4 regions of the Pseudomonas triticicola genome follow, and region 3 is predicted to be linked to each of the others. Evidence: predicted binding sites of a transcription regulator. Region 3 holds the regulator's gene; each other region holds the start of a gene.
The links. Region 3 encodes FliA, which starts transcription of late flagellar genes. Its sites were predicted from a motif close to CTAAAGTTTNNNNNNNNNNNGCCGNTAA; they were not measured.

Region 1: the regulator FliA is predicted to act here: its motif matches at 5,311-5,338, upstream of KVG85_RS23935 (methyl-accepting chemotaxis protein).
Region 2: the regulator FliA is predicted to act here: its motif matches at 5,224-5,251, upstream of KVG85_RS18590 (methyl-accepting chemotaxis protein).
Region 4: the regulator FliA is predicted to act here: its motif matches at 4,766-4,793, upstream of flgM (flagellar biosynthesis anti-sigma factor FlgM).

The regions. Positions count from the first base shown of each region.
Region 1 covers NZ_JAHSTX010000002.1:458,351-465,694, reverse strand. Annotated here, with positions in the region: gene KVG85_RS23960 (energy-coupling factor ABC transporter permease) at 1-502, opposite strand, end outside; gene KVG85_RS23955 (DUF1780 domain-containing protein) at 720-1,346, shown strand; gene KVG85_RS23950 (MOSC domain-containing protein) at 1,343-1,870, shown strand; gene KVG85_RS23945 (DUF3094 domain-containing protein) at 1,922-2,095, shown strand; gene KVG85_RS23940 (NAD(P)/FAD-dependent oxidoreductase) at 2,159-3,457, shown strand; gene KVG85_RS23935 (methyl-accepting chemotaxis protein) at 3,614-5,239, opposite strand; tRNA gene KVG85_RS23930 (tRNA-Pro) at 5,401-5,477, opposite strand; tRNA gene KVG85_RS23925 (tRNA-Lys) at 5,575-5,650, opposite strand; tRNA gene KVG85_RS23920 (tRNA-Pro) at 5,656-5,732, opposite strand; tRNA gene KVG85_RS23915 (tRNA-Asn) at 5,742-5,817, opposite strand; gene clpB (ATP-dependent chaperone ClpB) at 6,115-7,344, opposite strand, start outside.
Region 2 covers NZ_JAHSTX010000001.1:4,215,698-4,223,041, forward strand. Annotated here, with positions in the region: gene hutU (urocanate hydratase) at 1-842, opposite strand, end outside; gene KVG85_RS18565 (HutD/Ves family protein) at 1,315-1,887, opposite strand; gene hutC (histidine utilization transcriptional repressor HutC) at 1,884-2,594, opposite strand; gene KVG85_RS18575 (formimidoylglutamate deiminase) at 2,741-4,105, shown strand; gene KVG85_RS18580 (lipocalin family protein) at 4,192-4,761, opposite strand; gene KVG85_RS18585 (hypothetical protein) at 4,791-5,045, opposite strand; gene KVG85_RS18590 (methyl-accepting chemotaxis protein) at 5,327-7,219, shown strand; gene KVG85_RS18595 (DUF924 family protein) at 7,327-7,344, opposite strand, start outside.
Region 3 covers NZ_JAHSTX010000001.1:2,800,938-2,808,281, reverse strand. Annotated here, with positions in the region: gene flhA (flagellar biosynthesis protein FlhA) at 1-1,998, shown strand, start outside; gene flhF (flagellar biosynthesis GTPase FlhF) at 2,010-3,350, shown strand; gene fleN (flagellar synthesis regulator FleN) at 3,467-4,297, shown strand; gene fliA (RNA polymerase sigma factor FliA) at 4,294-5,034, shown strand; gene KVG85_RS12450 (chemotaxis response regulator CheY) at 5,202-5,573, shown strand; gene KVG85_RS12445 (protein phosphatase CheZ) at 5,592-6,380, shown strand; gene KVG85_RS12440 (chemotaxis protein CheA) at 6,434-7,344, shown strand, end outside.
Region 4 covers NZ_JAHSTX010000001.1:232,441-239,784, forward strand. Annotated here, with positions in the region: gene KVG85_RS01055 (glutamine synthetase family protein) at 275-1,516, shown strand; gene KVG85_RS01060 (MFS transporter) at 1,586-2,974, shown strand; gene KVG85_RS01065 (flagellar brake protein) at 3,048-3,794, opposite strand; gene KVG85_RS01070 (flagella synthesis protein FlgN) at 3,887-4,354, opposite strand; gene flgM (flagellar biosynthesis anti-sigma factor FlgM) at 4,403-4,729, opposite strand; gene flgA (flagellar basal body P-ring formation chaperone FlgA) at 4,892-5,653, opposite strand; gene KVG85_RS01085 (chemotaxis protein CheV) at 5,736-6,668, shown strand; gene cheR (protein-glutamate O-methyltransferase CheR) at 6,715-7,344, shown strand, end outside.

The DNA of each region.
Region 1 (7,344 bases), on a different contig from region 3:
CGTCGTACCACAGCAGTGTCAGGCTGAGGATCAGGCACAGCAGGCCGGACAACGCAGCGGCGAAGAAACCGGAACAGAAGATGTAAACGAACGGATTGCGTGGCTGCGCACGCTCGACCAGAATCGCCACGCATTCGGTGATCAGCACCGGCAGCAGAATCAGCAACGCGCCGTTGACGCCGAGCGCGGCCAGATCCTGACGGCCCAGCAGCACCAGCCCCATCTGCGCAACCAGCCCGCCGACAATCGCCAGCGGCCAATCGAGCAGCAACGTCACCGCCGTCATGCCGATGAAGTGATAAGACACGCCAGTGTCGAAATCCCTGCGCACCAGCCACAGCAGGAACAGCGCGAACACCGTGCCGAACAGCAAGTGCTGCCGGCGACTGTCGCTGAACAGCTCGACCCATGGCGCACGCATGATCGCCCAGAGCAGCACCGGCAGATAAATCAGCCAGCCGAGCGTCAGGCTTGCCGTCGACAGCAGTTCAGCTCCAATCATGACCCTCACCTTTCCAACGACACCCCCATGTAGGAGCTGCCGAAGGCTGCGATCTTTTGGGACGCAGAGCGTCCCCGGCTGCATTCCCACGCAGAGCGTGGGAACGATCAAGATCGCAGCCTTCGGCAGCTCCTACAAGTGCGCAATTGCGCGCCAGTCATATCTCTGCCGATGCAAAGCTATCTGCTTGTCGCATTTGGACGCTAAGCTTGGGCTTATGGATGATTCAGATTATTTACGCCTGCTGACCATCGCGGCCGAGCAGGCCAATGCGTTCCTGTCCAATGCCCGCAAATGGGAGCGAGAGCGTTGGGTCTGCCAGCGCCTGCTGCAAGGTTTGAACATCCCCTACCGCGCCGACGAATTCGCCCCGGCCGGTGAGCCGCCGGACGTGTTGTTCCGCGATGCCAATTTCGAAGTTTTTTTCGTCCTCGATGAAGGCCGCCGTCTCAATGATGAATGGCGCGACGAATTGCAGCGTCGGCGCAGCGCGTTTTCCCTGAGCCAACTGGTGCGCCGCGAAGCCAAGCCCAAACGCATCCCGGCCAATGAATTTCTCCTGCGTCTGGCGCCGACCCTGCGCAAGAAGGCGCACAACTACAAGGAACGCGGCATGGATCTGGGTGAGCTGGACATCATCGCCTTCGCCAGCCTCAAACGCGAAGTGCTGGATCTCAACAGTCACTTCCCGCCACCGACCGAATATCTGCGTCAGGGCTGGCGCTCGCTGTCGCTGGTCGGCCCGACATTCGCCCGCGTGCTGTTCGCCCACCCCGACGCACCGGACTTTCTGCGCAGCAACCTCGGCCGCAGCATTGTGTTCGACGTGGGCATCAGCCTGTGACGCCGCTGCAGCAGTTGATCGCCGAGGTTCCGCAAACCGGTCGCGTGCGCTGGATCGGTGTGCGTCCAGAATCCCGTGGGCCGATGCTCGAGCTCGACGCGGTCGAGGCGCGGCTGGAAGCCGGGCTGACCGGCGACCACGCCCGCCCGGGCATTCGCAATGCGCGACAGGTGACGCTGATCCAGTGGGAGCACCTGGCGGTAATCAACGCATTGATGGGCCGTCCCGCTGACCAGCCAGTCCGGCCTGAAGATCTGCGGCGCAATCTCGTTATAAGCGGAATCAATTTGTTTAGCCTGAAGGGGCGGCGCTTTCGCATCGGGCAGGCGATACTCGAAACCACTGGCTGGTGTCAGCCCTGTGCACGCTTGCAGAACAATCTCGGCCCGGGCACTTTCCAGGCCGTGCGCGGGCATGGCGGGATCACCGCCCGGGTGTTACAAAGCGGCATCATTCGCCTCGACGATAGCGTGTGCGTCGAACCGGTCCCGGACAGCGGCTACGCTGCGTTCAATCCGGGCTGAAAACCGCTGTAGCCTGTGCTCATTCAGTAACGTCTACCTGACGAGGCAAATATGACCAGCCGCCTGAACCCCGAAGACCAAAAGCATGTCGAAGAGTACCTGCAATTGTCCCAACACCGTGTCGAGCGCCGGCCTTTCCGGCCGTGGATGCTCCTGGTGCTGGTGCTGGCAGTGACCATTGGTCTGGGCCTGTTGAGCCGATTTATCAGTTACCTGACGTTATGAGCTGCCTTGCGCTCCCTCGGGTAACCGCACCGATTTCCTTTAAAAACCTTGCGAGTTATCCCTATGTCCCATCGTATTGTCATTGTCGGCGGCGGCGCCGGCGGTCTGGAGTTGGCTACCCGCCTGGGTAAGACTCTGGGCAAGCGCGGCACGGCCAGCGTGATGCTGGTCGACGCGAACCTGACCCACATCTGGAAACCGCTGCTGCACGAAGTGGCCGCCGGTTCCCTGAACTCCTCCGAAGACGAACTCAACTATGTCGCCCAGGCGAAATGGAACCACTTCGAGTTCCAGCTCGGGCGCATGAGCGGGCTCGATCGCGCGCAGAAGAAAATCCAGTTGGCCGCGACCTATGACGAAAACGGCGTCGAGCTGGTGCCGGCGCGTGAAGTGGCTTATGACTCGCTGGTGATCAGCGTCGGCAGCACCACCAACGATTTCGGCACCCAGGGCGCGGCGCAGCATTGTCTGTTCCTCGATACGCGCAAACAGGCTGAGCGCTTCCACCAGCAATTGCTCAATCACTATCTGCGCGCCCACGCCGGGCAGACCGACGTGGTCGAGCAGATCAGCGTCGCCATCGTCGGTGCTGGCGCCACTGGCGTCGAACTGGCGGCAGAGCTGCACAACGCCGCCCATGAATTGGCCGCTTATGGTCTGGACCGGATCAAACCGGAAAACATGCACATCACGCTGATCGAAGCCGGCCCACGGGTGCTGCCCGCCCTGCCGGAGCGCATCAGCGGGCCGGTGCACAAGACCCTGGAGAAGCTCGGGGTCAATGTGATGACCAACGCAGCAGTCAGCGAAGTGACTGCCGACAGCCTGATCACCGCCGATGGCAACGAGATCAAGGCCAGCCTGAAAGTCTGGGCTGCCGGCATTCGCGCACCGGGTTTCCTCAAGGACATTGACGGTCTGGAAACCAACCGCATCAATCAGCTGCAAGTGCTGCCGACCCTGCAAACCACGCGCGACGAAAACATCTTTGCCTTCGGTGACTGCGCGGCCTGCCCGCAACCGGGTACCGATCGCAACGTGCCGCCACGGGCACAAGCGGCGCATCAACAGGCGTCGCTGCTGGCCAAGTCGCTGAAACTGCGCATCGAAGGCAAGACCCTGCCGGAGTACAAGTACACCGACTACGGCTCGCTAATCTCGCTGTCGCGTTTTTCTGCTGTGGGTAATTTGATGGGTAACCTGACCGGCAGCGTCATGCTCGAAGGCTGGCTGGCGCGGATGTTCTATGTGTCGCTGTACCGCATGCACCAGATGGCGCTGTACGGGCCGTTTCGCACGGCGATGCTGATGCTGGGGAGCAAGATTGGCCGTGGCACCGAGCCGCGTCTGAAACTGCACTAAAACGCCAACCTGTGGGAGCGAGCCTGCTCGCGAAAGCGGTGGGTCAGTCGACACTATCGTTGAATGATCCGGCCCCTTCGCGAGCAGGCTCGCTCCCACATTGTTTCGTGCTGTTCTCAAATCAGTATGCGAACGCCTGCAATGAATCGCTGTTCATCAGAGCTGGAAGCGCCGCACCATGCCCTGCAGCGCATTGGCCAGTTGCGACAGTTCGTGGCTCGATGCGCTGGTCTGATCAGCCCCCGCAGCCGAACGCACCGACAGGTCGCGAATGTTCACCAGATTGCGATCCACTTCCCGCGCCACCTGCGCCTGCTCCTCGGCAGCGCTGGCGATCACCAGGTTACGCTCGTGAATCTCGTGCACCGACGCCGTGATCGTCACCAACGCCTCACCCGCCCGCTCTGCCAGAACCAGCGTGCTCGCCGCACGAGATGCGCTGGCCTGCATTGACTCCAGCGCCTGGCTCGAACCGCTGCGCATGCCTTGCACCATCTGTTCGATTTCCTGCGTCGATTGCTGGGTGCGATATGCCAGCGCGCGCACCTCGTCGGCCACCACCGCAAAGCCGCGACCGCTTTCGCCCGCACGCGCTGCTTCGATGGCCGCGTTGAGCGCCAGCAGATTGGTCTGCTCGGCGATGGCGCGAATCACGTCCAGCACTTTGCCAATGTCTTGCGACTGATTGGCCAGCGACTGCACCAGTTCGCCAGTGTTCTGCACATCGCTGGCCAGGGCATTGATCGCACTCGCGGTTTCGCTGACGCGCTCCTGACCCAACTGCGCCGACCGACTGGACTGGCGCGTGGCATCGGACGTCGACACCGCGTTGCGCGCGACCTCCTCCACCGCAGCGGTCATCTCGTTAACCGCAGTGGCGGCTTGTTCGATTTCGTTGTTCTGCTCTTGCAAGCCCTGGGTGCTGTTGACGGTAACGGCGCTCAGTTCGTCTGCGGCCGTGGCCAGTTGCGCTGCCGAGCCGCTGATGCCTTGCAGGGTCTCGCGCAGGTTCCGTTGCATCGTCGCCAGGGCTTTGAGCAAGCGGCTGACTTCGTCGTTGCCATGGGTTTCGATGGGGCGGGTCAGATCGCCCTTGGCGACACTTTCAGCGGCATCCACGGCGCTGCTCAGGGGACGCACGATACTGCGCGTGAGCAACATTGCCAGCGCCACCGTGGCCAGCGCCGCCAAGGCAATGAACAGAGTGACGATGGTCCGCGAGGTTTCATAATGCGCGGCGGACTTCTCGCTTTCGGCAGCGACCTGGCGGGCGAACAGATCGGCGAGATCGTTGAGTTGTTTGCCGGAGCCGTCGACCACGGTCTTCATGTCAACCAGCAGCAATTTGGTCAGCTCGTCACGCTTGCCTTGCTCGGCGAGGGTGAATGACTGGGCAATGCCGGTGCGATAGGCGGCGAAGGTTTTCTTGAACTGGTCATACAGCTGCTGGCCTTCGGCAGTGTCGACCAGTTTGTCGTAGGCTGCGATTTTTTCGCTCAGCTCCTTGTCGCGGGTGTCCATCTGGCCACGGTAGGTGGCGATGTTGGCCGGATCCTGATCGAGCGCCATGCGCAGGGAGATGGTGCGGATGCGCAGCATCAGTTCACGGATCTCGTCGCCGCCACGGATGCTCGGCAACCAGCGGTTCTCCACCGCCACCTCACTGTCGCGAATGCTCGACATCTGCCCCAGCGCAAACACGCCGAGCAAGGCCACCAGCACCGCGATCAGGGCAAATCCCAGGGCAGCCCGGGGAGCAATATTCAACTGACGAAGCAACATGACGAACGCCCTTATTCTTGTAATGGCCAGATCAAGGGGCGAAGCGTTGGCAGTCCCCTCGTGTTAGCGGGCTATCGGCAGGTTGTATGACGACTTGAAGGGATTCAGCTTTCAGCAGACAAAAAAAATCCCCGTATCTTTCGATACGAGGATTTTCAATATGGTCGGGGTAAGGGGATTCGAACTCCTGACATCCTGCTCCCAAAGCAGGCGCGCTACCGGACTGCGCTATACCCCGGTAAAAAAAAGGCGACCTTTCAAAGATCGCCTTCTTCGATCAGCGCTTTTGGCCTCTGATCTTAAGATTCGATCCCAGCGCAAACTGGTTTCAAAAATGGTGGGTCGTGTGGGATTCGAACCTACGACCAATTGGTTAAAAGCCAACTGCTCTACCAACTGAGCTAACGACCCAAATATGGTCGGGGTAAGGGGATTCGAACTCCTGACATCCTGCTCCCAAAGCAGGCGCGCTACCGGACTGCGCTATACCCCGGTTTGAAATTGGCTCCGTGACCAGGACTCGAACCTGGGACCCAATGATTAACAGTCATTTGCTCTACCGACTGAGCTATCACGGAACTACATATTTCAATTTACAACGGTGAAGCTTTGTTGCATCTCGACACCTGTTCGCATCGCTGCGTTCGTGTGTCTGAGGCGCGCTATTCTACAACCTAGAACACCTCTGTCAACCCCCTAAATTGCTTTCAAGTTAATGATTTGCAACTTATTTCAGATTCCAACCTGGTGGGTTGAAACGCTGCCGGTGACTGACTGCGGGGCGCACTTTACAAGCCTTTTCCTTTGAGTTCAACAGCCTGGCGAAAAAAAGGCCTCGCAATGCGAGGCCTTCCCGGTTTCATTGCCGCTGAGGCTTAGCCGAAAACGATTTCGTCGTTCTCGACCTTGCCGGTGGCGGTGTCGCCCGGCATGAAATGACCCGACAGGATCAACTGTGCCAGCGGGTTTTCGATCCAGCGCTGGATCGCCCGTTTCAAAGGACGCGCGCCATACACCGGGTCGTAACCGACGGCGATCAGCTTGTCCATCGCTTCCGGGCTCAGCTCCAGCTTCAGCTCGCGCTCGGCCAGACGGCTGCGCAGGCGACCCAACTGGATCTCGGTAATCCCGGCGATCTGATCCCGCGCCAGCGGCTCGAAGATCACCACCTCGTCGACCCGGTTGATGAACTCCGGACGGAAGTGCGACGTCAGCGCGTCCATCACAGCAGCACGCTGCGCCTCACGATCACCGACCAGTTCCTGGATCTGCATCGACCCGAGGTTGGACGTCATCACGATCACCGTGTTGCGGAAGTCCACCGTACGCCCGTGACTGTCGGTCAGACGGCCATCCTCAAGCACTTGCAGGAGGATGTTGAACACATCCGGGTGCGCCTTCTCGACTTCGTCCATGAGGATCACCGAGTACGGCTTGCGACGCACCGCTTCGGTCAGATAACCGCCCTCTTCATAGCCGACGTAGCCCGGTGGCGCACCAATCAGACGAGCCACGGAGTGTTTCTCCATGAACTCGGACATGTCGATCCGCACCATCGCCTCTTCGGTATCGAAAAGGAATTCGGCCAAGGCCTTGCACAGCTCGGTTTTACCGACACCGGTCGGGCCGAGGAACATGAACGAGCCGCTCGGCCGATTCGGGTCGGACAGCCCGGCGCGGGAACGCCGCACGGCGTTGGCCACAGCCACGACCGCTTCTTCCTGACCGATGACCCGTTTGTGCAACAGGCTCTCCATCTTCATCAGCTTGTCGCGCTCGCCTTCGAGCATCTTCGACACCGGGATGCCGGTCCACTTCGACACGACTTCGGCAATCTCTTCTTCAGTCACCTTGCTGCGCAGCAACTGGTTTTCGCTCTTGCCGTGCTGGTCGACCATCTGCAGGCTGCGTTCCAGATCAGGGATCACCCCGTACTGCAACTCGGCCATGCGGTTCAGATCCCCTTTGCGGCGTGCGGCTTCCAGTTCCTGGCGCGACTGTTCGATCTTCTGCTGGATCTGCGCAGAACCCTGCACCTCGGCTTTTTCCGAGTTCCAGATTTCTTCCAGATCCGAGTACTCACGTTCGTGACGCTCGATTTCTTC
Region 2 (7,344 bases), 1.4 Mb from region 3:
GCCGGCAGATAGCCGTTGAGCGGATCGTGGGCGCTGGTCTGGTCGGTGACCATGTCCGGGCGCACGCCGCGCTTGACCAGTTCCGGCAGGATTTCCGCCGCGTTGCCGAGCAGGGCGATGGAAATCGCTTTGCCTTCTTTGGTGTATTTGTCGATCCGCGCCAGAGCGTCGTCGAGGTCTTTGGCTTGCTCATCGACGTAACGGCTTTTCAGGCGGAAATCGATGCTGACCTGCTGGCATTCGATGTTCAGCGAGCAGGCGCCGGCCAGGGTGGCGGCCAGCGGTTGTGCGCCGCCCATACCACCGAGGCCGGCGGTGAGCACCCAGCGCCCCTTGAGGTCGGCGTTGTAATGCTGGCGCCCGGCCTCGACGAAAGTTTCGTAGGTGCCCTGAACGATGCCCTGGCTGCCGATGTAGATCCAGCTGCCGGCGGTCATCTGGCCGTACATGGCCAGGCCTTTGGCGTCGAGTTCGTTGAAGTGTTCCCAGCTCGCCCAGTGCGGCACCAGGTTGGAGTTGGCGATCAGCACGCGCGGCGCGTTGCTATGAGTCTTGAATACGCCGACCGGCTTGCCCGATTGCACCAGCAGGGTTTCGTCGTCATTCAGGTTGGTCAGGCTATCGACGATCTTGTCGTAGCACTCCCAGTTGCGCGCGGCGCGACCGATGCCACCGTAGACCACCAGTTCTTTCGGATTTTCGGCAACTTCCGGGTCGAGGTTGTTCATCAACATGCGCAGCGGCGCTTCGGTCAGCCAGCTCTTGGCGGTCAGCGTGTTACCGCGTGCGGCGCGGATCTGCACGTCACGAAACTTGTTGCTGTTCTGGGTATTGTCAGTCACGAAAAAGACTCCTCAGCGATCAATTCAAACCAACCCTGGTAGTGGGCAGCAGCCTGCGCGCCGTGCTGCGCGACAAGCGAATCAGTGGACGCTGCGGAGAGTCTCGACCGACTCATACGCATACGTCTTTACTTGTACATACAAGCATATGCAATCAAGCGGCCAACTTGTTGGTGGAGTGTTCAAGGAAAATTGCGGACGAGGCTGGAGAGCTTCTGAGACAAGGGTTCTGGCGTGGATGAAATTTTCTTCGAGGATATTGCGAGGAGGCGCGACATGGCCAAGCGAACGTGGTTTTGCGCCACGCTGGGGCGTTCGGTAACAAGTTGGTGCGTGGAGGGAAACAAGAGTGAGGATGGCTTGTGGCGAGGGGATTTATCCCCGCTGGGCTGCGCAGCAGACCGCTTTTTTAATCAGGAATGGGGCCGCTTCGCGACCCAGCGGGGATAAATCCCCTCGCCACAGGGTGTGTTCAATTCTGGGGGAGTTCGATCACGCAGCATGCCGCGTTGGTGGAGACTTCGACCAGCCCACTGTTGCCGTCCAGTTGCAGGCAATCATGCCGACCGAGCTGCGAAACGCCGTCGCCAACACGCACGTCCATCAGCTCACTGACACTGAACACCAGCAGCGTCGATGCCGAGCTGAAAAACCGCTGCTCACCGTCCAGCCACTGCAACCGCGCGCTGTAACGTTGCGGCGCGTAGATCAGATTGAAGTCGCGAATCGCACCGCCGAGCAAGGTGCAGGACACTTGGCTTTCGCCGCTGAAAGCAAACGGGTCCAGGGGTAACAATGGCCGGGTATCGTCACCGTCGACGCACAAGGTCATGCCGTCGCCCTGCAACACGGTGATGACTCGCTGGTAACCGGCGAATGTCGAGAAACCGCCCGATTCGGTGATGTCGGCAATCGACAGACGCCAGCCGAAACCGTCCAGGCCAGCGCCAGCATCGCGGGTGATTTCCTCGGTGCTGCCGCCGCCGTTTTTCCACGGCATGCGCGGGTAGCCTTCAGCGCGTAGAACCTTCACTTGATAATTCATTTATGAAAGCGCCCTTCCAGACGATGACGCGAGCCCGGGTGGATCAAACGCGCCGCCGTCACTGGTTGACGCCCCGACCAGGTTCGCCGACGAATCAGCAAGCACGGCTCGCCCTTTTCGATCTGCAGCAACTTGCACTCCGACGGCTCGGCAAGAATCGCTTCGACCACGTGCTCGCCCTCGGTCAGCGGCGCGACCTGGTTGAGATAGGCATAAGGCGTTTGCAGGGTGAAATCCTGCTTGAGGTATTCCGGCGCGACCAGGGCGTTGACGAAACGGTCTTCGATTTGCACCGGAATGCCGTTTTCGTAATGCACGATCAGCGAGTGGAAGACCTTCTGACCTTCGCGCATGTCCAGCGCCAGCGCGCGTTCGGAGCCGGCAGCTTCTTCTTCGAGGGTGATGACCTGGCAGGTGTGGCGATGGCCGCGCGAGGCGATTTCGTCGGCAATGTTGTGCACTTCGAACAGCGCGGACTGGCTCTTCGGTTCGGCGACAAACGTGCCCACGCCTTGCATGCGCACCAGCAAGCCATCGGCGGTCATCTCGCGCAGGGCGCGGTTGATGGTCATGCGGCTGAAGCCAAGCTGGCTGACCAGTTCGCTTTCGGACGGCACGCGGTAGTGCGGCGGCCAGTTACCGCTGTCGATCTGCTGGGTGATCATCTGTTTGACGCGGGCGTACAAAGGCGCCGGACTGTCGCCCATGTTCGCGGCCAACGGAGAAACTGGAGGCGGAGTCGGCACGGTTGATCCCTGTTCATTGGATGAAAGTGACTAGCTTGCCGGAGTTTACCGGGCAGGCAAACGTCTGTATATGTATATACAAATAACACACGATGGGGTGCCGAACGATGTCCGCCTTCTTTGCCGAACGCGCACTGCTGCCTGAGGGATGGGCCAACAATGTACGTCTCGAGGTCAGCGCCGATGGCTTGTTGACCCGAATCCAGGCCGATTCCAGCGCAGACGGCGCCGAACGGCTGCGCGGGCCGTTGCTGCCGGGAATGCCCAATCTGCACTCCCACGCCTTCCAGCGTGCCATGGCTGGATTGGCCGAAGTGGCCGGCAACCCCAACGACAGTTTCTGGACCTGGCGCGATCTGATGTATCGCCTCGTCGGAAAAATCAGCCCGGATCAGCTCGGCATCATCGCCCGTCAGCTGTACATCGAAATGCTCAAGGCCGGTTACACCTCGGTCGCCGAATTTCACTATGTGCACCACGACAGCAACGGCCAACCGTACGCCGATCCGGCCGAGCTGGCCTTGCGCATCAGTCAGGCCGCCAGCGAAAGCGGAATCGGTCTGACCCTGCTGCCAGTGCTCTACAGTCATTCCGGTTTCGGTGGCCAGACGCCCAACGATGGCCAGCGTCGCTTTATCAACAGCACTGAAAACTATCTGAATCTGCAAGCGCGGTTGCAGCCGTTACTGGCGCAGCAAAAGGCGCAATCGCTGGGCCTGTGTTTCCACTCGTTGCGTGCGGTGACGCCGCAGCAGATCAGCGAAGTGTTGGCGGCCAGTGACAAACAATGCCCGGTGCACATCCACATCGCCGAGCAGCAGAAAGAAGTCGACGATTGCCTGAGCTGGAGCGGTCGCCGTCCGTTGCAATGGCTGTATGAAAATACTGAAGTCGATCAGCGCTGGTGCCTGGTCCACGCCACCCACGCCAACCCGGAAGAAGTCACGCTGATGGCCAACAGTCGCGCGATCGCCGGGCTGTGTCTGACCACTGAAGCGAATCTGGGTGACGGGATTTTCCCGGCGGTGGACTTTCTTGCCCAGGGCGGGCGCATGGGTATCGGTTCCGACAGCCATGTGTCGCTGAGCGTAGTGGAAGAGTTGCGCTGGCTGGAATATGGCCAGCGCCTGCGCGATCAGCGGCGTAATCGCTTGTATGGCGCGCAGCAGCCGATGGTCGGGCGCACCCTGTATGACGCGGCGCTGGACGGCGGCGCGCAAGCGCTGGGGCAGCCGATCGGCGCGCTGGAAGTGGGCAAGCGCGCGGACTGGATTGTGCTCGATGGCAACGATCCGTATCTGGCGACGGCTGCGGGGGACGGGATTCTCAATCGCTGGTTGTTCGCCGGCGGCGATCGCCAGGTGCGTGATGTGCTGGTCAATGGTCAGTGGGTGGTGCGCGATGGACGGCATGCCGACGAAGAGCACAGCGCCCGAGCCTTCACCCGGGTCCTGCGCGATCTTTTAGGGTAAGAAAAGCAAAAGATCGCAGCCTTCGGCAGCTCCTACACGAATGCATTCTCATGTAGGAGCTGCCGAAGGCTGCGATCTTTTCGCTCTTAATTGGATGTCTTGGCCATCTGCCGATCCGACGCGCGCCAGATCAGGCGTGTGGTGTCGTAACCCTGCTGACGCGCCTTGCTCAGCAATTCTTCGCGCACTACACCGTTGACGGTCGGTGTGCGTGACAGCAGCCACAGGTACTTGCGACTCGGATCGCCGACGATGGCGGTCTTGTAGTCGTCGCTGACGTACAACACCCAGTACTCGCCCTTTGCCACACCCGGCACCAGGCGCGAGAACCAGTTATCGAATTCGACCCAGAGCTTGTCGGTCTTGCCCGGCACTTGTGGATAAGCCGTGCCCTTGGCCTCTTCCCACTGCCACTCCGGGGTCAGGCAACGGTTGAGCACGCCGACATTACCGTCAGGCTTGAGGGTGTAATGGGCTTCGGATTGCGCACAGTGGCGCTGGAAGTACATCGGCAAGCGTGCCAGTTCATACCAAGTGCCCTGATAACGCTTGAGATTGACGCTGTTGACGGTCTTGGGCGCCAACGGGTCGACGCCGGAAGTGGCGCAGCCAGCCAGTACCAGGCCAGCAAAAAGGATCAGCAATAACCGCTTCATTTTTTTCTCCGTGGGCGCGAAGCCCCGGTTTACTTCAGGCCTTGGCCGGAAAACATCAGCACTTTGTCACCGGCGTATTGCACGCTGATAAAGCTGTTCTTGTCGCCCCAGGTGCAGCTGGACATACCGAGCGCGCCCGAGCAATCGGTGGGCTTGCCGAGAAGGGTTTCCACTTCGGACTTGGCCATGCCGGCCGAGAGCTTGGAGTAGTTTTCCTGATTAACCTTGCTGCATGCGGCCAACAGCACGCAAAACGACAGCAGGGCGATAGATCGCAGCGACATGGTGAAACTCCTGGAACGAGGGGGGATGGCATGGTGCCAACCAGAAGCTTAGAAGAGAAAAGTGTCATCTGGTTCCGTGACCGAACGCCTATTTATCAGCCCGCCCGTCCGGCTTTTGTCGGTAAATCAAAAACTTTGTGAAGCCGTCGAGCATTTCGTCGACTTTCCCTGCAAGCGCCTAATCTTTGGCGCGGCGCGGTCGAAATAAGAGCAGCGCAACGCTGCCGATTATGGCAAATTGCCGCCCTTTCCTGACCAGCCCCTTCGCGGTAGTTCATTCGATGACCAGAAACATGAAATTCAGCCACAAGATTCTGCTGGCTGCTGCCCTTGTGGTGGCCGTTGCGTTCGCCTGTTTCATCTTCTTCAACGACTATCGCCAGCGTCAGGCCTTGAGCAGCAGCACCGAAGCGACCATGCAGGAGCTGGGCAGCCTGACCACCAGCAACATTCAGACGTGGCTGGAAAGCCGCATCCAACTGCTGCAATCGCTGTCGCAGCAAGTCGCCGTCGACGGCAACGCGCCCGCCAGCCTCAAGCGCATCATTGACCTGCCCGCCTACACCGGCAATTTCCAGCTCAGCTATTTCGGTGGCGCTGACGGTGTGATGTTCTCGGTGCCGGCCGGCAACCGCGCGCCGGACTACGATCCGCGGGCGCGCGGCTGGTACAAAGCCGCCAATAGCGCACAGCAGACCATCGTCACCGAACCGTACATTGCCGCTTCGTCGGGCAAGCTGGTGATCACCGTCGCCACGCCGGTGCAGCGTCAGGGCCAGATGCTCGGCGTGGCCGGGGCCGACATCGATCTGACCAGCGTCAGCGCGATCATCAACTCGCTGAACTTCGGCGGCCACGGTCACGCATTCATCGTCAGCGCCGAAGGCAAGATTCTGATTCACCCGGACAGCAAACTGGTGCTCAAGACCCTCGCCGAGGCCTATCCGAACGGCGCGCCTCAAGTCAGCCCGGGCCTGAAAGAAGTCGAGTTCGACGGCAAGACCCAGTTGATTTCCTTCACTCGCGTCAACGGCGTGCCATCGGCTGACTGGTACGTGGCACTGGTGCTCGACAAAGACACCGCGTTCTCGATGCTCAGCGAATTCCGCACCTCGGCGCTGATCGCCATGGTCATCGCCGTGCTGATCATCATCGGCCTGCTTGGCATGCTGATTCGCGTGCTGATGCAGCCACTGCTGACCATGGGCCGCGCGATGCATGACATCGCTGAAGGCGAAGGCGACCTGACCAAGCGTCTGGTGATTCACGGCAACGATGAATTCGGCGCGCTGGGCACTTCGTTCAACCGCTTCGTCGAACGCATTCATACGTCGATCCGCGAAGTGTCCTCGGCTACCGGCCAGGTCAACGAAGTCGCTTTGCGCGTGGTCGCGGCATCGAACTCGTCGATGTACAACTCCGACCAACAGGCCAGCCGCACCAACAGCGTCGCCGCCGCGATCAATCAGCTCGGCGCCGCCGCCCAGGAAATCGCACAAAACGCCGCCCTCGCCTCGCAACACTCCAGCGATGCGCGCAGCCTCGCGGTCGATGGCCAGCAGGTGGTGGATAAAACCATTCAGGCCATGCAGCAACTGTCGGCAAAGATCAGCGATTCCTGCGGCAACATCGAAACCCTTAACAGCAACACGGTGAACATCGGCCAGATTCTCGAAGTGATCACCAGCATCTCCCAGCAGACCAACCTGCTCGCACTCAACGCCGCCATCGAAGCCGCGCGCGCCGGTGAAGCCGGACGCGGTTTCGCCGTGGTCGCCGACGAGGTGCGCAACCTCGCGCACCGCACCCAGGATTCGGCGCAGCAAGTGCAGAAGATGATCGAAGAGTTGCAGGTCGGCGCACGTCAGGCAGTAACCATCATGACCGAGAGCCAGCGCGAGAGCGAAAGCAGCGTCGGCATCGCCAACCAGGCCGGCGAGCGCCTGGGCAGCGTGACCCAGCGCATCGGCGAAATCGACGGCATGAACCAGTCGGTGGCCACCGCGACCGAAGAACAGACAGCCGTGGTCGAGTCGATCAACGTTGATATCAACGAGATCAACACGCTGAATCAGGAAGGCGTGGAGAACTTGCAGGCGACATTGCGCGCCTGTTCGGATCTTGAGCAGCAGGCGGCGCGGTTGAAGCATCTGGTCGGCAGCTTCAGGATCTAAGCTGCGGCCGCAGGCCTCTTCGCGAGCAGGCTCGCTCCCCCAGTGGAATGCATTTCAATTGTGGGAGCGAGCCTGCTCGCGAAAGCGGCATAAGCCGCACTGAAGATTCAGAATCTTGAACCGGG
Region 3 (7,344 bases):
GACGTCTTCTTTACCTTCAACATTGCCCTGTCCATCGTCGTCCTGCTGGTCTGCGTGTATGCGCTGCGGCCGCTGGATTTCGCCGTGTTCCCGACCATTCTGCTGGTCGCAACGTTGCTGCGCCTGGCTTTGAACGTGGCCTCGACGCGGGTGGTGATGCTCCACGGTCAGGACGGCCACGCCGCCGCCGGTAAGGTGATTCAGGCCTTCGGTGAGGTGGTGATCGGCGGTAACTACGTGGTCGGTATCGTGGTTTTCGCGATCCTCATGATCATCAACTTCGTCGTGGTAACCAAAGGTGCCGGGCGAATTTCCGAGGTGAGCGCGCGTTTCACCCTCGATGCGATGCCCGGCAAACAAATGGCGATCGACGCCGACCTCAACGCCGGCCTGATCGACCAGAATCAAGCCAAGTCGCGCCGTCAGGAAGTCGCCCAGGAGGCGGAGTTCTACGGTTCGATGGACGGTGCCAGCAAGTTCGTCCGTGGTGACGCGATCGCCGGCCTGCTGATTCTGTTCATCAACCTCATCGGCGGTATGGCGGTCGGTATCTTCCAGCACGGCATGAGCTTCGGCGATGCGGGCAAGGTTTACGCCTTGCTGACCATCGGTGACGGTTTAGTGGCGCAATTGCCATCACTGTTGTTATCTACAGCAGCGGCGATCATGGTGACCCGTGCTTCCGGCTCGGAAGACATGGGCAAGCAGATCAACCGGCAGATGTTCGCCTCGCCGAAAGCGCTGGCCGTGGCCGCTGGTTTGATGGCGGTGATGGGCCTGGTGCCCGGCATGCCGCACTTCTCGTTCCTGAGCATGGCCGCGCTGGCCGCAGGCGGCGCATACCTGTTCTGGAAAAAGCAGAACGTTGCCAAGGTCGTGGCGCTGGAAGAGGTCAAGCGTCAGCAGGAACTGCTGCCGTCGCCGGCCCGCGCCATGGAAACCAAGGAGCTGGGCTGGGACGACGTGACGCCGATCGACATGATCGGCCTCGAAGTCGGCTATCGCCTGATCCCGTTGGTGGACCGCAATCAGGGTGGGCAATTGCTCGCGCGGATCAAGGGCGTGCGCAAGAAGCTCTCGCAGGATCTGGGCTTCCTGATGCCGACCGTGCACATCCGCGACAACCTCGATCTGGCGCCGAGCGCTTACCGCCTGACGCTGATGGGCGTGATTCTCGCCGAGGCCGAGATCTACCCGGATCGCGAACTGGCGATCAACCCGGGCCAGGTGTACGGCTCGCTCAACGGGATCAACGCCAAAGATCCGGCTTTCGGCCTCGAGGCGGTGTGGATCGAAATCAGCCAGCGTGCCCAGGCGCAATCGCTCGGCTATACCGTGGTTGACGCCAGCACCGTGGTCGCCACGCACTTGAACCAGATTCTGTACAAGCACTCCAGTGAGCTGATCGGCCACGAGGAAGTGCAGCAACTCATGCAATTGCTGGCCAAGAGCTCGCCGAAACTGGCTGAAGAGCTGGTGCCGGGCGTGGTTTCGCTGTCGCAGTTGCTCAAGGTTCTGCAAGCGCTGCTCGCCGAGCACGTGCCGGTGCGCGACATTCGCAGCATCGCCGAGGCGATCGCGAACAACGCCGCGAAGAGTCAAGATACCGCCGCGCTGGTCGCCGCTGTGCGGGTCGGCGTATCGCGCGCCATCGTCCAAAGCATTGTAGGCACTGAGTCCGAGCTGCCTGTAATCACATTGGAACCAAGGTTGGAACAGATATTGCTCAATAGTCTGCAGAAGGCAGGACAAGGCTCGGAAGAGGGCGTTCTGCTGGAGCCGAGCATGGCCGAGAAGCTGCAGCGTTCGTTGATCGAAGCGGCCCAGCGTCAGGAAATGCAAGGCCAACCGGTGATCCTGCTGGTAGCAGGCCCGATTCGCGCGATGCTCTCGCGCTTCGGCCGCCTCGCAGTGCCAGGGCTGCATGTACTGGCCTACCAGGAAGTACCGGACAACAAGCAAGTGACCATCGTTGCGACAGTAGGGCCCAACGGCTGAGGTAGTGGTTTATGCAAGTTAAGCGTTTTTTCGCCGCCGATATGCGTCAGGCCATGAAGCTGGTTCGCGATGAGCTGGGCGCTGATGCCGCCATCATCGGCAACCGCCGCATTGCCGGCGGCGTCGAGTTGACGGCGGCTCTGGATTACAAATTGTCGGCGCTGGCGCCACGGGTTCCGAACATGGAACTCGAAGACGAGCTGCGCAAGACCCAGTCGCGCATCGTCACCGCCCAGGCCGAGCTGAGCCTGCGTGGCGAAGCCGACGGCAACACCAATCAGCAGTTGTTCGCAGGGCTGCCGTTGACCGCAGGCCTGCCGCTGACTGCTGCCGAGCCGCTGAGCGAGCCGACCTACGCCGCACCGACGCGCCCGGCCGCAGCACCTGCGCAGGCCTCGGCGGGTGTCGATCCGCGTGCGCTGGAGTCGATGCGTTTTGAATTGAACAGCCTGCGCGAGCTGATGGAAGTGCAGCTCGGCACCCTGGCCTGGAATCAGCTGCAAGGCAGCCGTCCGGCCCAGGCCAATCTGTATCGCCGTCTGCAGCGCATTGGCCTGTCCGGCCCGCTGTCGCGCGATCTGCTGGCGATGATCACCGATATCGAAGAACCCCGTCAGGCCTGGCGCATGCTGCTGGCCCACCTGGCGCGGATGATTGCCGTACCGGAAGTCGAGCCGCTGGAAGAGGGCGGTGTGATTGCCATGGTCGGCCCCGCCGGCATGGGCAAGACCACCACGCTGGCCAAGCTCGCCGCGCGTTACGTGCTCAAGTACGGCGCGCAGAACGTTGCACTGGTGAGCATGGACAGCTTCCGCATCGGCGCGCAGGAACAACTGAAAACCCTCGGGCGCATCCTCAACGTGCCGGTAACGCACGTCGATCCGGGTCAGTCGCTGGTGCAGGCATTGGATCCACTGCTACGCAAACGCGTGGTTTTGATCGATACTGCCGGCCTGCAAGCCAGTGATCCGGCGTTGCGCATGCAGCTTGAGAGCCTGGCCGGGCGTGGCATTCGCTCAAAAAACTATCTGGTCCTGGCAACCACCAGCCAGAAACAGGTTCTAACCGCCGCTTATCACAGTTACAAGCGTTGCGGGCTGGCCGGCTGCATCCTGACTAAACTGGATGAAACGGCCAGTCTCGGCGAAGTGTTGAGCCTGGCGATCAGTCATGAATTGCCGGTCGCGTATCTGACCGATGGCCCACGGATTCCGGATGATTTGCATCTGCCGCGTCGTCATCAGTTGGTCAGCCGCGCCGTCAGCGTGCAAATGCAGGAAGAACCCAGCGAAGAAGCCATGGCTGACATGTTCGCTGATATCTATCACAGCCCGACCAAGCAGGTTGGCTGAGGTAATCATGAACAGTTTTTGTACCTACATCGATGGTCTGCCACGCATTGTTCCGATCAGGAACGCGCAGCCAGTAATGTGGCCTCCGTCTATGCAAGACAAGGTAAAGAAATAACATGGGCAGCATGCATCCCGTACAGGTGATCGCGGTGACCGGCGGCAAAGGTGGCGTCGGCAAGACTAACGTGTCAGTGAACTTGTCGCTGGCGCTGGCAGAGCTTGGCCGTCGGGTCATGCTGCTGGACGCCGACCTGGGCCTGGCGAACGTCGACGTTCTGCTGGGGCTGACACCCAAGCGCACACTGGCCGACGTCATCGAAGGCCGTTGCGAACTGCGCGACGTGCTGTTGCAGGGCCCGGGCGGGATTCGCATCGTGCCGGCGGCCTCCGGCACGCAGAGCATGGTGCACCTGAGCCCGGCGCAGCACGCCGGCCTGATCCAGGCGTTCAGCGACATCGGCGACAATCTCGACGTGCTGGTGATCGACACCGCTGCGGGTATTGGTGACTCGGTAGTCAGTTTCGTACGCGCCGCCCAGGAAGTGTTGCTGGTGGTCTGCGACGAGCCGACTTCGATCACCGACGCTTACGCGCTGATCAAGTTGCTCAACCGCGACTACGGCATGAACCGCTTCCGCGTACTGGCCAACATGGCGCAGAGCCCGCAGGAAGGGCGCAACCTGTTCGCCAAGTTGACCAAGGTCACGGATCGCTTCCTCGACGTCGCCCTACAATACGTCGGCGCCGTGCCGTACGACGAAAGCGTGCGCAAGGCCGTGCAGAAGCAGCGCGCCGTCTACGAAGCCTTTCCCCGTTCCAAGTGCGCGCTGGCCTTCAAGGCCATCGCCCAGAAGGTCGACACCTGGCCGCTGCCGGCCAACCCGCGCGGGCATCTGGAATTTTTCGTCGAGCGTCTCGTGCAGCAAACCGCAGGGCCTGTGATATGACCGCCAGTGGCATGAATCTTTACAAAAAGTCGGCGCGTGACGCGCAATACGAATTGATCGAGCGTTACGCGCCACTGGTCAAACGCATTGCCTATCACTTGCTGGCGCGCCTGCCGGCCAGCGTGCAGGTCGAAGACCTGATCCAGGCCGGGATGATCGGTTTGCTCGAAGTCTCGACCAAATACGACGCCAGCAAAGGCGCCAGTTTCGAAACGTACGCGGGCATTCGAATCCGCGGCGCGATGCTCGATGAAGTGCGCAAAGGGGATTGGGCGCCACGCTCGGTTCACCGTAATACCAGGATGGTCAGCGACGCGATTCGCTCGATTGAAGCTAAAACCGGCCGTGACGCTAAAGATCACGAGGTTGCGGCCGAACTCCAATTGAGTCTCGACGATTACTACGGGATTCTGAATGACACCTTGGGCAGTCGCCTGTTCAGTTTCGACGACCTGTTGCAGGACGGCGAACACGAAGGGCTGCACGAGGATGGCGCGAGTGCTCATATGGAGCCGTCACGCGATCTGGAAGATGAACGCTTCCAGGCGGCGCTGGCGGACGCGATTGCCAATTTGCCGGAGCGTGAGCGACTGGTGTTGGCGCTGTACTACGACGAAGAGCTGAACCTCAAGGAAATCGGTGAAGTCCTTGGCGTCAGTGAATCGCGGGTCAGCCAGTTACACAGCCAGTGCGCGGCCCGTCTGCGGGGGCGTTTGGGGGAGTGGCGAGCGCGCTGAAGGCAGTGTGGGGACACTGCGAAACGAGGCTGGTGCGGTGATGAACGGCGCCGGTCTCGATCCGTTGTGCTCCAGACAAACTTTAAGTGCTGCGCCGATTGATTGAAGTGGCGCGTCCAGGTGCTGGGCGCGTTTAAGACTGCTTGGAGGTCGAATTGAACAAAGACATGAAAATCCTCATCGTTGATGACTTCTCAACGATGCGGCGGATCATCAAGAACCTGCTGCGCGATCTTGGGTTCACCAACACCGTCGAGGCCGACGATGGCACCACTGCCATTCCGGTGCTCAACAGCGGCAGCATCGACTTTCTGGTAACGGACTGGAACATGCCGGGCATGACCGGTATCGACCTGCTGCGTCACGTGCGCGCCGATGAAAAACTCAAGCACCTCCCGGTGTTGATGGTGACTGCTGAAGCCAAGCGCGAGCAGATCATCGAGGCCGCCCAGGCCGGTGTGAACGGTTACGTGGTCAAACCTTTCACGGCTCAAGCGTTGAAAGACAAAATCGAGAAGATTTTCGAACGCATCGGCTGATGAATGCGCGGGGGAGCTATGGAGCATAACGAATCATCACAGGGCGATTTCGAATCGACCCTGAAAAAACACGCGGTCGAACTGGTCGAGAGCCTTGAAAAAGGCAGGTTCGGCGACGCGGTGCAACTGATCCATGAGCTCAATCAGACCCGTGACCGCGGCCTGTATCAGGAAGTGGGCAAGCTCACACGTGAACTGCACAGTGCGATCGTCAATTTCCAGATTGATCCGCACATGCCGCAGGCCGAGGAAGTGTCGCAAATCACCGACGCCACCGAACGCCTGGGCTATGTGGTCAAGCTGACGGAAGCCGCGGCCAACCGCACCATGGATCTGGTGGAAAGCGCCACGCCGGTGGTCAACAGTCTCGCTGATGAAGCGCAGACGTTGAGCGCCGATTGGGGCCGCTTCATGCGTCGCGAGGTCGGGGCTGAAGAGTTCCGTGAACTGGCGCGCCGGGTCGACGGTTTTCTGTCACGCAGCAGCACGGACAACCGTGCGGTGTCGAGCAACCTCAATGACATCCTGCTGGCTCAGGATTACCAGGACCTCACAGGTCAAGTGATCAAGCGTGTGACCCAATTGGTCACCGAAGTCGAAAGCAATCTGCTCAAACTCGTGCTCATGGCCAGTCAGGTCGACCGCTTTGCGGGCATCGAACATGACCGCGCCGCAATGCTTGCTGAAAAAGATCCACAAAAACATCTCTCGCAGGGTGAAGGTCCGCAGATTCATGCCGATAAACGAGAAGACGTTGTGTCCGGTCAGGACGATGTGGACGATTTGTTATCCAGCCTTGGATTCTAGAGTTTCGGAATTCGGGTTTTTTGGGTTTTTAGACCTGTAGGAGCACCCCATTAATGAGCTTCGGCGCCGATGAAGAGATCCTTCAGGATTTCCTGGTTGAGGCCGGCGAGATTCTTGAGCAACTGTCCGAACAACTGGTCGAGCTGGAAAGCCGCCCGGATGATGCAGATCTGCTCAATGCAATTTTTCGCGGTTTCCACACTGTAAAAGGGGGCGCCGGCTTCCTTCAGCTCAATGAGCTGGTGGAGTGCTGTCACATCGCCGAAAACGTCTTCGACATCCTGCGCAAGGGTGAGCGTCGCGTTGATGCAGAACTGATGGACGTGGTGCTCGAGGCACTGGACGCGGTGAACAGCATGTTCAGCGAAGTCCGTGAGCGTGCACCGATCACCGCTGCGACGCCGGAACTGCTGGCCGCGCTGGCGCGTCTGGCCGAGCCGCAATCGGCGGATGAAGCCCCGGCTTCGCCGGTTGCCGAGATGATCGAAGAACTGGTCGTTGAAAGCGACTCCTCGGAAGACATCACCGATAACGAATTCGAACAATTGCTGGACTCGCTGAACGCCGTCAAGGCCCAGGCTGAGGCTCCGGCTGCTGCTGTGGCGCCCGCGCCGGTTGCCGACACGGCGGCCAGCGATGAAATCACCGACGCCGAATTTGAGTCGCTGCTCGATCAGCTGCACGGCAAGGGCCAGTTTGCTGTCGATGCGGTCGCTCCGGCGCCAGCACCAGCGGCTCCGGCTGCGCCTGCTGCAGGCGACAGCTCGGACATCACCGACGACGAATTCGAAGCCTTGCTCGATCAGTTGCACGGCAAGGGCAACTTCGCCGTTGACGCGCTGGAATCGGCCATCGCTTCGGCCCCGGCCGCACCTGCTGCACCGGCAGCCGCTGCGGCGGGCAGCGACCTGATCAGCGATCACGAATTCGAATCGCTGCTCGACGAATTGCACGGCAAAGGCAA
Region 4 (7,344 bases), 2.6 Mb from region 3:
TTTTGATTTTAAAAAGCAAGATCAAAAGATCGCAGCCTCGTTGCACTCGTCAGCTCCTACGGCTCCTGCACAAGATCGGGATTTTTGTGGGCGCTGCTTGATATTCCGAACAGCCGCAGCCTATTTTGTCCGGGTCGCCGTTCGCGGCTCGCACAACAACAAGGATTGCGTCATGACAACCGATGGCCAGGGTTCACTCGCGCAGCGATTGACCGGCATTGATGAGATTGAATGTGTCACCCCGGATCTGAACGGTGTGCCACGGGGCAAGGTGATGACCGCCGAGGGTTTCCTCGAGGGGCGGCGTTTGCAGTTGGCGCGGGGTGTGCTGCTGCAATGCATCATGGGCGGCTATCCGCCGGCGCGGTTCTACGGCAGCGATGACGGCGATCTGGCGCTGGTCGCCGATCCTGCGCAGATTCACCGTTTGCCCTGGAGCGACGAGCCGCGCGCCATGGCGATTTGCGACGCCGACGAACTGAGCGGGGGGAGCTCAAGTCTCTCGACCCGTGGCCAGCTCAAAGCGGTCATCGCCCGTTACGCCGCGCACGGTCTGGCGCCTGTTGTGGCGACCGAACTGGAATTTTTTGTCTTCGCACCGAACACCGATCCGACTCAGCCGTTCCGTCCGCCGGTAGGCCTCGACGGCCGTCGCGAGGATGGCCAGTCGGCGTTCAGCGTCAGTTCCAACAACGGTCTGCGGCCGTTCTTCAGCGAAGTGTATAAATGCATGGCCGCCCTCGGCCTGCCACGCGACACCTTCATGCATGAAATGGGCGTCAGCCAGTTCGAGATCAATCTGCTGCACGGCGACCCGCTGCTGCTGGCCGATCAGACGTTCCTGTTCAAGCACCTGCTCAAGGAGGTCGCGCTCAAGCATGGCCTGAGCGTGGTGTGCATGGCCAAACCGCTGGCGCACACGCCGGGCAGTTCGATGCATATTCACCAGAGCATCGTTGAGATCGGCAGCGGCAAGAATGTCTTCACTGACTCGAACGGCGAGCCGACGTCGATGTTCCGCCACTTCATCGGCGGACAACAGGCAGGCCTCGCCGATTTCACCGCACTGTTTGCGCCCAACGTGAATTCCTATCAGCGCCTGTGTCATCCGTACGCGTCGCCGAACAATGCCTGCTGGTCCCATGACAATCGCGCCGCCGGCTTGCGTATTCCCGCCAGCTCGCCGGTCGCACGTCGGGTCGAAAACCGTTTGCCGGGCGCCGACGCCAACCCTTATCTGGCGATCGCCGCCAGTCTGGCTGCGGGTTTGCACGGCATCGAACAGGAACTGGAGCCGAGCGCGGCAATCCAGGGTGAGTTCGCCGTGCCGGATAATCTGGCCTTGCCGTGTACCTTGCACGCCGCGCTGGAGCGTCTGAAACGTAGCCAGTTGGCGAGGGAACTGTTCGGGTCGGAGTTCATCGAAGGCTACATCGCTTCGAAGACCATGGAGTTGACCAGCTTCTTTGATGAAATCACTCCCTGGGAGCGCCGTGTGCTGGCCGCCCAGGCCTGACGTATCGCTGTTGCCGGGCTGTCGTTCTGACCGCCCGGTATTTACTGCAAGGAGCCGCTCGGAACGCCGATGCGCCAAATCTGGAAATCCTTTCGAGCGCTGTATTTCGCCTCGCTGATGATGTTGATCGGCTCAGGCCTTCTTTCTACTTATCTGGCTTTGCGTCTGGCTGCCGACAACGTCGACGGGCTGTGGGTCGGTGCGCTGATGGCGGCCAACTATTTCGGTCTGGTGCTGGGCGGCAAGATCGGCCATCGCCTGATTGCCCGGGTCGGGCATATCCGTGCCTACTCGGCGTGTGCCGGGATCGTCGGCGCGGCGGTGCTCGGCCATGGTCTGGTGGACTGGCTGCCGGCGTGGCTGGTGCTGCGGACGATCGTCGGTCTGGGCATGATGTGTCAGTACATGGTCATCGAGAGCTGGCTCAACGAGCAGGCCGACGCCAATCAGCGTGGACTGGTGTTCAGCGGTTACATGATCGCCTCTTATCTGGGCCTGGTGCTGGGCCAGCTGATTCTGGTCATGCACCCCGGCCTCGGCCTGGAACTGCTGATGCTGGTGGCGCTGTGCTTTGCCCTGTGTCTGGTGCCGGTGACGCTGACCCGACGGATTCACCCGGCGCCTCTGCACCCCGCGCCGATGGAGCCGCGCTTCTTTATCAAGCGTGTGCCGCAATCGCTGAGCACGGTGCTCGGCGCCGGTCTGATCATCGGTTCGTTCTACGGTCTGGCGCCGCTGTATGCCTCGCAACAGGGGCTGTCGACCGAGCAGGTCGGTCTGTTCATGGGTAGCTGCATTTTTGCTGGTCTGCTGGTGCAGTGGCCGTTGGGCTGGTTGTCCGACCGTTATGACCGCGCGCTGCTGATCCGCTGCTTTGCCGGGTTTCTGGCCGTGGCGGCGTTGCCGTTGGCGATCATGCCGCAGGTGCCGCTGGAGGTGTTGTTCGTCGTTGGTTTCTTCTGTTCGCTGGTGCAGTTCTGCCTGTATCCGCTGGCGGTGGCGTTTTCCAACGACCACGTCGAAGGCGATCGCCGCGTGTCACTGACCGCCATGTTGCTGGTGACTTACGGTGTTGGCGCGAGCATCGGGCCGCTGCTGGCGGGTGTGCTGATGAAGTTTCTCGGCAGTCAGAGCCTGTATGCGTTCTTCAGTTTCTTCGCGCTGGTGCTGGTCTGGCGGATTCGTCCGAAAGCGGTGACCAACCTGCACCAGGTCGACGACGCACCGCTGCACCACGTGGCAATGCCGGACAGCATGTCGAGCTCGCCGCTGGTGGCGGCGCTTGACCCGCGTGTCGATGAGCAGGTGGTGCAGGAGCAGATGGTCCAAGACCCGGCGCCGGTCACTCCTGAGCCTGAGCCTGAGCCCGAAGCGCAGCCGGAAGCAGTCGTTGAAACCGAACTGGACAGCGGCAATGAAGACAAGCCTGCGCCGGATATCAGCGGTGGCAGGCCCTGAGTCGAAGGTAAACATCGGCGCATAAAAAAGGGCAGTCCTGTGCGGGACTGCCCTTTTTATTGGTCACTGCGACTCAGAGATCGTCTTTGTCGAAACGCCGTGCTTCACGCTGCAACTGGTAAACGAAACGCTCGACGTTGCGCGCAGCCTGGCCACTGATGTTGTGGAAGCGCAGACCGGCGAAGGTGATGTTGAGTTTTTCTTCGAAGTGCAGGTAGCGCAGTTCGACCGATGTTGGCTGGTTGCCGAACAGCGGCGGGGCGATCAGGCGATCGTAGACCTGGCCCAGTTGCAGGCGATCAGTGATGTCGCCTTCGAAGCGGAATTTGCAGCCAGTGGCGGAGATATCCAGCAGCTTGCCGTGCAACGGCGTCTTGAGCTTTTCGCCGCCCAGTTCAACGCTGACCAGATCGGTGAGCTTCAACGCAGCGCGGAAGGCGTTACGGCGCTGGTGGTAAACCACTTCAGTCGGCAGGTCGCCGGTGTAGAAGCGATCACCGTCGGATTCTTCGATGTTCAGCGTGCCGTTGCATTCCCAGGCAATCCGCACGCCGTCATGAAAGCCTTCGACCTTGAACGGTTCGCCCGCTTGCAGGAAGCGCTCGCCATCGCGCGGGATCATTTCGTCCAGCGCGATCGTTGCGGTTTCGCGGTCGACCTTGATCAGGTAACTCTGAAAACGCTGGCTGCGTTCATGGAAGGTGATGATCAGCGGATCATGGCTGTCTTGCAGCTGGCGCAGGTTGCTGGAGATTTCCAGTGGCGTGGTGAGCACCTTCGGAGGCTGCGGAGCATCATCCGCGCTTAGGGTGTTGGACACGGTTCTTTAATCTCCAGACAAAATAAGACTACGACTGGCCAGTATTTTGCCAGCATGTTGCGCAAGTGGATAGTGCAGGGCCAGCGAATGGCTCATGCCTGGCTGAGCGTTCGCGGCTTGACCGGTTTGGCAAAGGTCCCGCTGGCGTCGTACAGCGCTGGCGGCTCACCGCCGGTGAGGATCTTCAGCTGGTTGGCCGTGGTCGCCTGCTGGATCTGGATCGACTGGCCGTTCTTGATGTTGGCCGCCTGGCATTGGGCGATCAGCGCGGTCAGGGCATCGCCCTGGGTCAGCAACTGGTCGCCAATGCTCGACTGGCTGGCCAGTTGCTCAAGACCTGTGCGGTCGGTCGGCAGGTTGAGGCTGGCGAGGATTTCGCTGCGCTTGCGGCCATGCTGCTCGAGCAGAATGATCAACGCTTGCTTGGTCGCCAGAATTTCTTCCAGCAACGGCATGTCGCGACCATGCAAAGCGAGGGATTCGGTTTGCAATAACTCCAGCAATTGTTGCGCTGGAGCAAAGTCGTCGTTGATCAGTTGCAATAAGTTAGTGTCGTGCATGGCTGGCCTTGGGGTTTAAGCGTCCAAAAGCCTGGCGCCGGCAAAAGCCTAGCGCTGGGCTTCGAAGTTGAGCAGTTTGCTGGCTACACGGTTGCTGTCGACTTTATAGCTGCCATCGGCAATCGCGGCTTTCAACTCGGCCACTCGGGCTTTGTCGACAGCAGGCTGATCGCGCAGCTTGTCAGTGACCTTCTGCAACTGTTGAGCCTCATTGCTGAGGTGTACCGACTCCCCGCTTTTGGCGACATTGGCCTGTTCGGCCTGGGTATTCAGCGGCGCGGAGGGGCTGTTTTCAGCGCTTTCCTTGGCGTTGCTGGTACGTGTGCTGCCGGTTAGTGACGAGGAACTGTTCAATCGGTTGAAATCGATAACCATGATAAAAAACCTCTGGGAATTTGGACGCTTGCCATGTTTTCGGCTATCCCCTGAAAAACTTTAGGCCCAATCAACCATAAGCTTGCATGCGCCGTTGCGAGACCTGCTGCGGCACAGTTTAGGGAAGCGACGGGATCGGCGCCAGTTTTCTCCACGAGGCTTTTACATGGCCACTTCGACCTGTCCCGGCGCAATCACCTGCGCCTTGATAACTCTTTGAGAATTAAGGTTTTTTACTCGAATCTGTTCTTTCATGCCGCCATTGGAGAGCGCTTCGCCCGGCATGCGTACGGCAAGGGTGCCGCTGCGCGCAGTGATCACCACCTGGTCACCCTTGCGCACCACTTCGGCCTGTTCCAGATGCACCAGAGTGATGACCTGATCGGCGACCGTTGGTCGGGTAAGTTTCTGCCCGATCGCTTCGTCGACCGAGGTCAGGAAACCCTGGTTGATCGTACTGACGTCGCGCTCGCGCAAGGTCACATCCTGCGGCTCGATAATGCCGGCGCGTTTCAGCGGACGAGTGGTCGTCACGATCTCGCGAAACAGGCGGACTTGAGCGGGTACGAACACCGTCCAGGGCGAACTGCCTTCGCAGCGAACCTTCACCGTGACGCGGCCCAGCGGGCGTGCCGGGCTCTCCAGCGTGGCTGTCAATTCCTTGTCGCACATTGGCATGCGCATGCGCGGGTCGAGCTGGTTGACTTCGATTTCGTAGCGGCCTTCGGTTTGACTGGAAGCCAAATAGTCTTCTACGGTGAATTCAAGAAAGCCCTGAGTCACGCCGATAAGCATATCAGGCAAGGTAACCGCATCTGCATGGGCAGGACTGCCAGCAAGCAAGCAGCAAACGGCGGACACCGCGCAAAGCCCTTTGCGAAGGGAGGATGTCAGGCGTCGGGAAAATGTCGTTTGAGCGTTCATACGAGTTAAAAAGCAAGCGCCGTGCCGTTTAGCAATGAATGTGCGTCGCAACAACACTTGGCGTTGGTGTAGGAGTCTGGGCATGGCTGGTGTAATGGATTCGGTGAACCAGCGCACGCAACTGGTAGGGCAGAATCGCCTCGAGCTGCTGCTGTTCCGTCTCGACGGGCCGCAGCTCTACGGGATCAACGTGTTCAAGGTACGGGAAGTGTTGCAATGCCCGTCCCTGACGTTGATGCCCAAATCCAGTCCTGTCGTGTGCGGGGTAGCGAATATACGGGGAGCGACCATTCCGATCCTGGATCTGGCAATGGCAACGGGCTCCGGTGCGTTGAAAGACAAGAACAGTCCGTTCGTGATCATCACGGAGTACAACACCAAGACCCAGGGTTTCCTGGTCCGCTCGGTGGAGCGCATCGTCAACATGAACTGGGAAGAGATCCATCCGCCACCCAAGGGTACCGGTCGCGATCACTACCTGACCGCTGTGACCCGGGTCGACAATCAGTTGGTCGAAATCATCGACGTCGAGAAGGTGCTGGCCGAAGTGGCGCCGACGCCGGAAGCGATTTCGGTGGGCGTGGTCGATGTCGAGACGCAGACCAAGGCGTTGTCGCTGCGGGTGCTGACGGTCGATGACTCGTCGGTGGCGCGCAAGCAGGTCACCCGTTGTCTGCAGACCATCGGTGTCGAAGTGGTGGCGCTGAACGACGGCAAGCAGGCGCTGGATTACCTGCGCAAGCTGGTCGACGAGGGCAAGAAGCCGGAAGAAGAGTTCCTGATGATGATTTCCGACATCGAGATGCCGGAGATGGACGGGTACACCCTGACGGCGGAAATCCGCGGCGACGCACGCATGCAAAAGCTCCATATCATCCTGCATACTTCGTTGTCGGGGGTATTCAATCAGGCGATGGTGAAGAAAGTCGGTGCTGATGACTTCCTGGCCAAATTCCGTCCTGATGACCTCGCATCCCGGGTAGTCGACCGGATCAAAGCAGCAGATATCAGCTAGGGGCCTTCTGCCCCTGGCGGTCAACACGATTTAAGAGGCGGCATCATTGTCTACGGGTAATTTGGATTTCGAACAGTTCCGGGTCTTCCTGGAAAAAGCCTGTGGCATTCTGCTCGGTGAAAACAAGCAGTATCTGGTCTCGAGCCGTCTCAACAAACTGATGGAGCAGCAAGGCATCAAGTCCCTGGGTGAGCTGGTACAGCGCATCCAGACCCAGCCGCGCAGCGGTTTGCGCGAGCAGGTGGTCGATGCCATGACGACCAACGAAACCCTGTGGTTTCGCGACACCTATCCGTTTGAAGTCTTGAAGAACAAGGTACTGCCGGAAGCGATCAAGGCCAGCCCCAACCAGCGTCTGCGGATCTGGTCAGCGGCCTGCTCGTCGGGGCAGGAACCGTACTCGCTGTCGATGTCGATCGACGAGTTCGAGCGCAGCAACCTGGGCCAGTTGAAGATGGGCGTGCAGATCGTTGCCACTGATCTGTCGGGCCTGATGCTCAACAACTGCAAGACCGGCGAGTACGACAGCCTGGCGATCGGTCGCGGTCTGTCGCCGGAACGCCTGCAACGCTACTTCGACCCGAAAGGGCCGGGGCGCTGGGTGGTCAAGGCGCCGATCAAGAGCCGGGTGGAATTCCGCTCGTTCAACCTGCTCGACAGTTACGCAGCGCTGGGC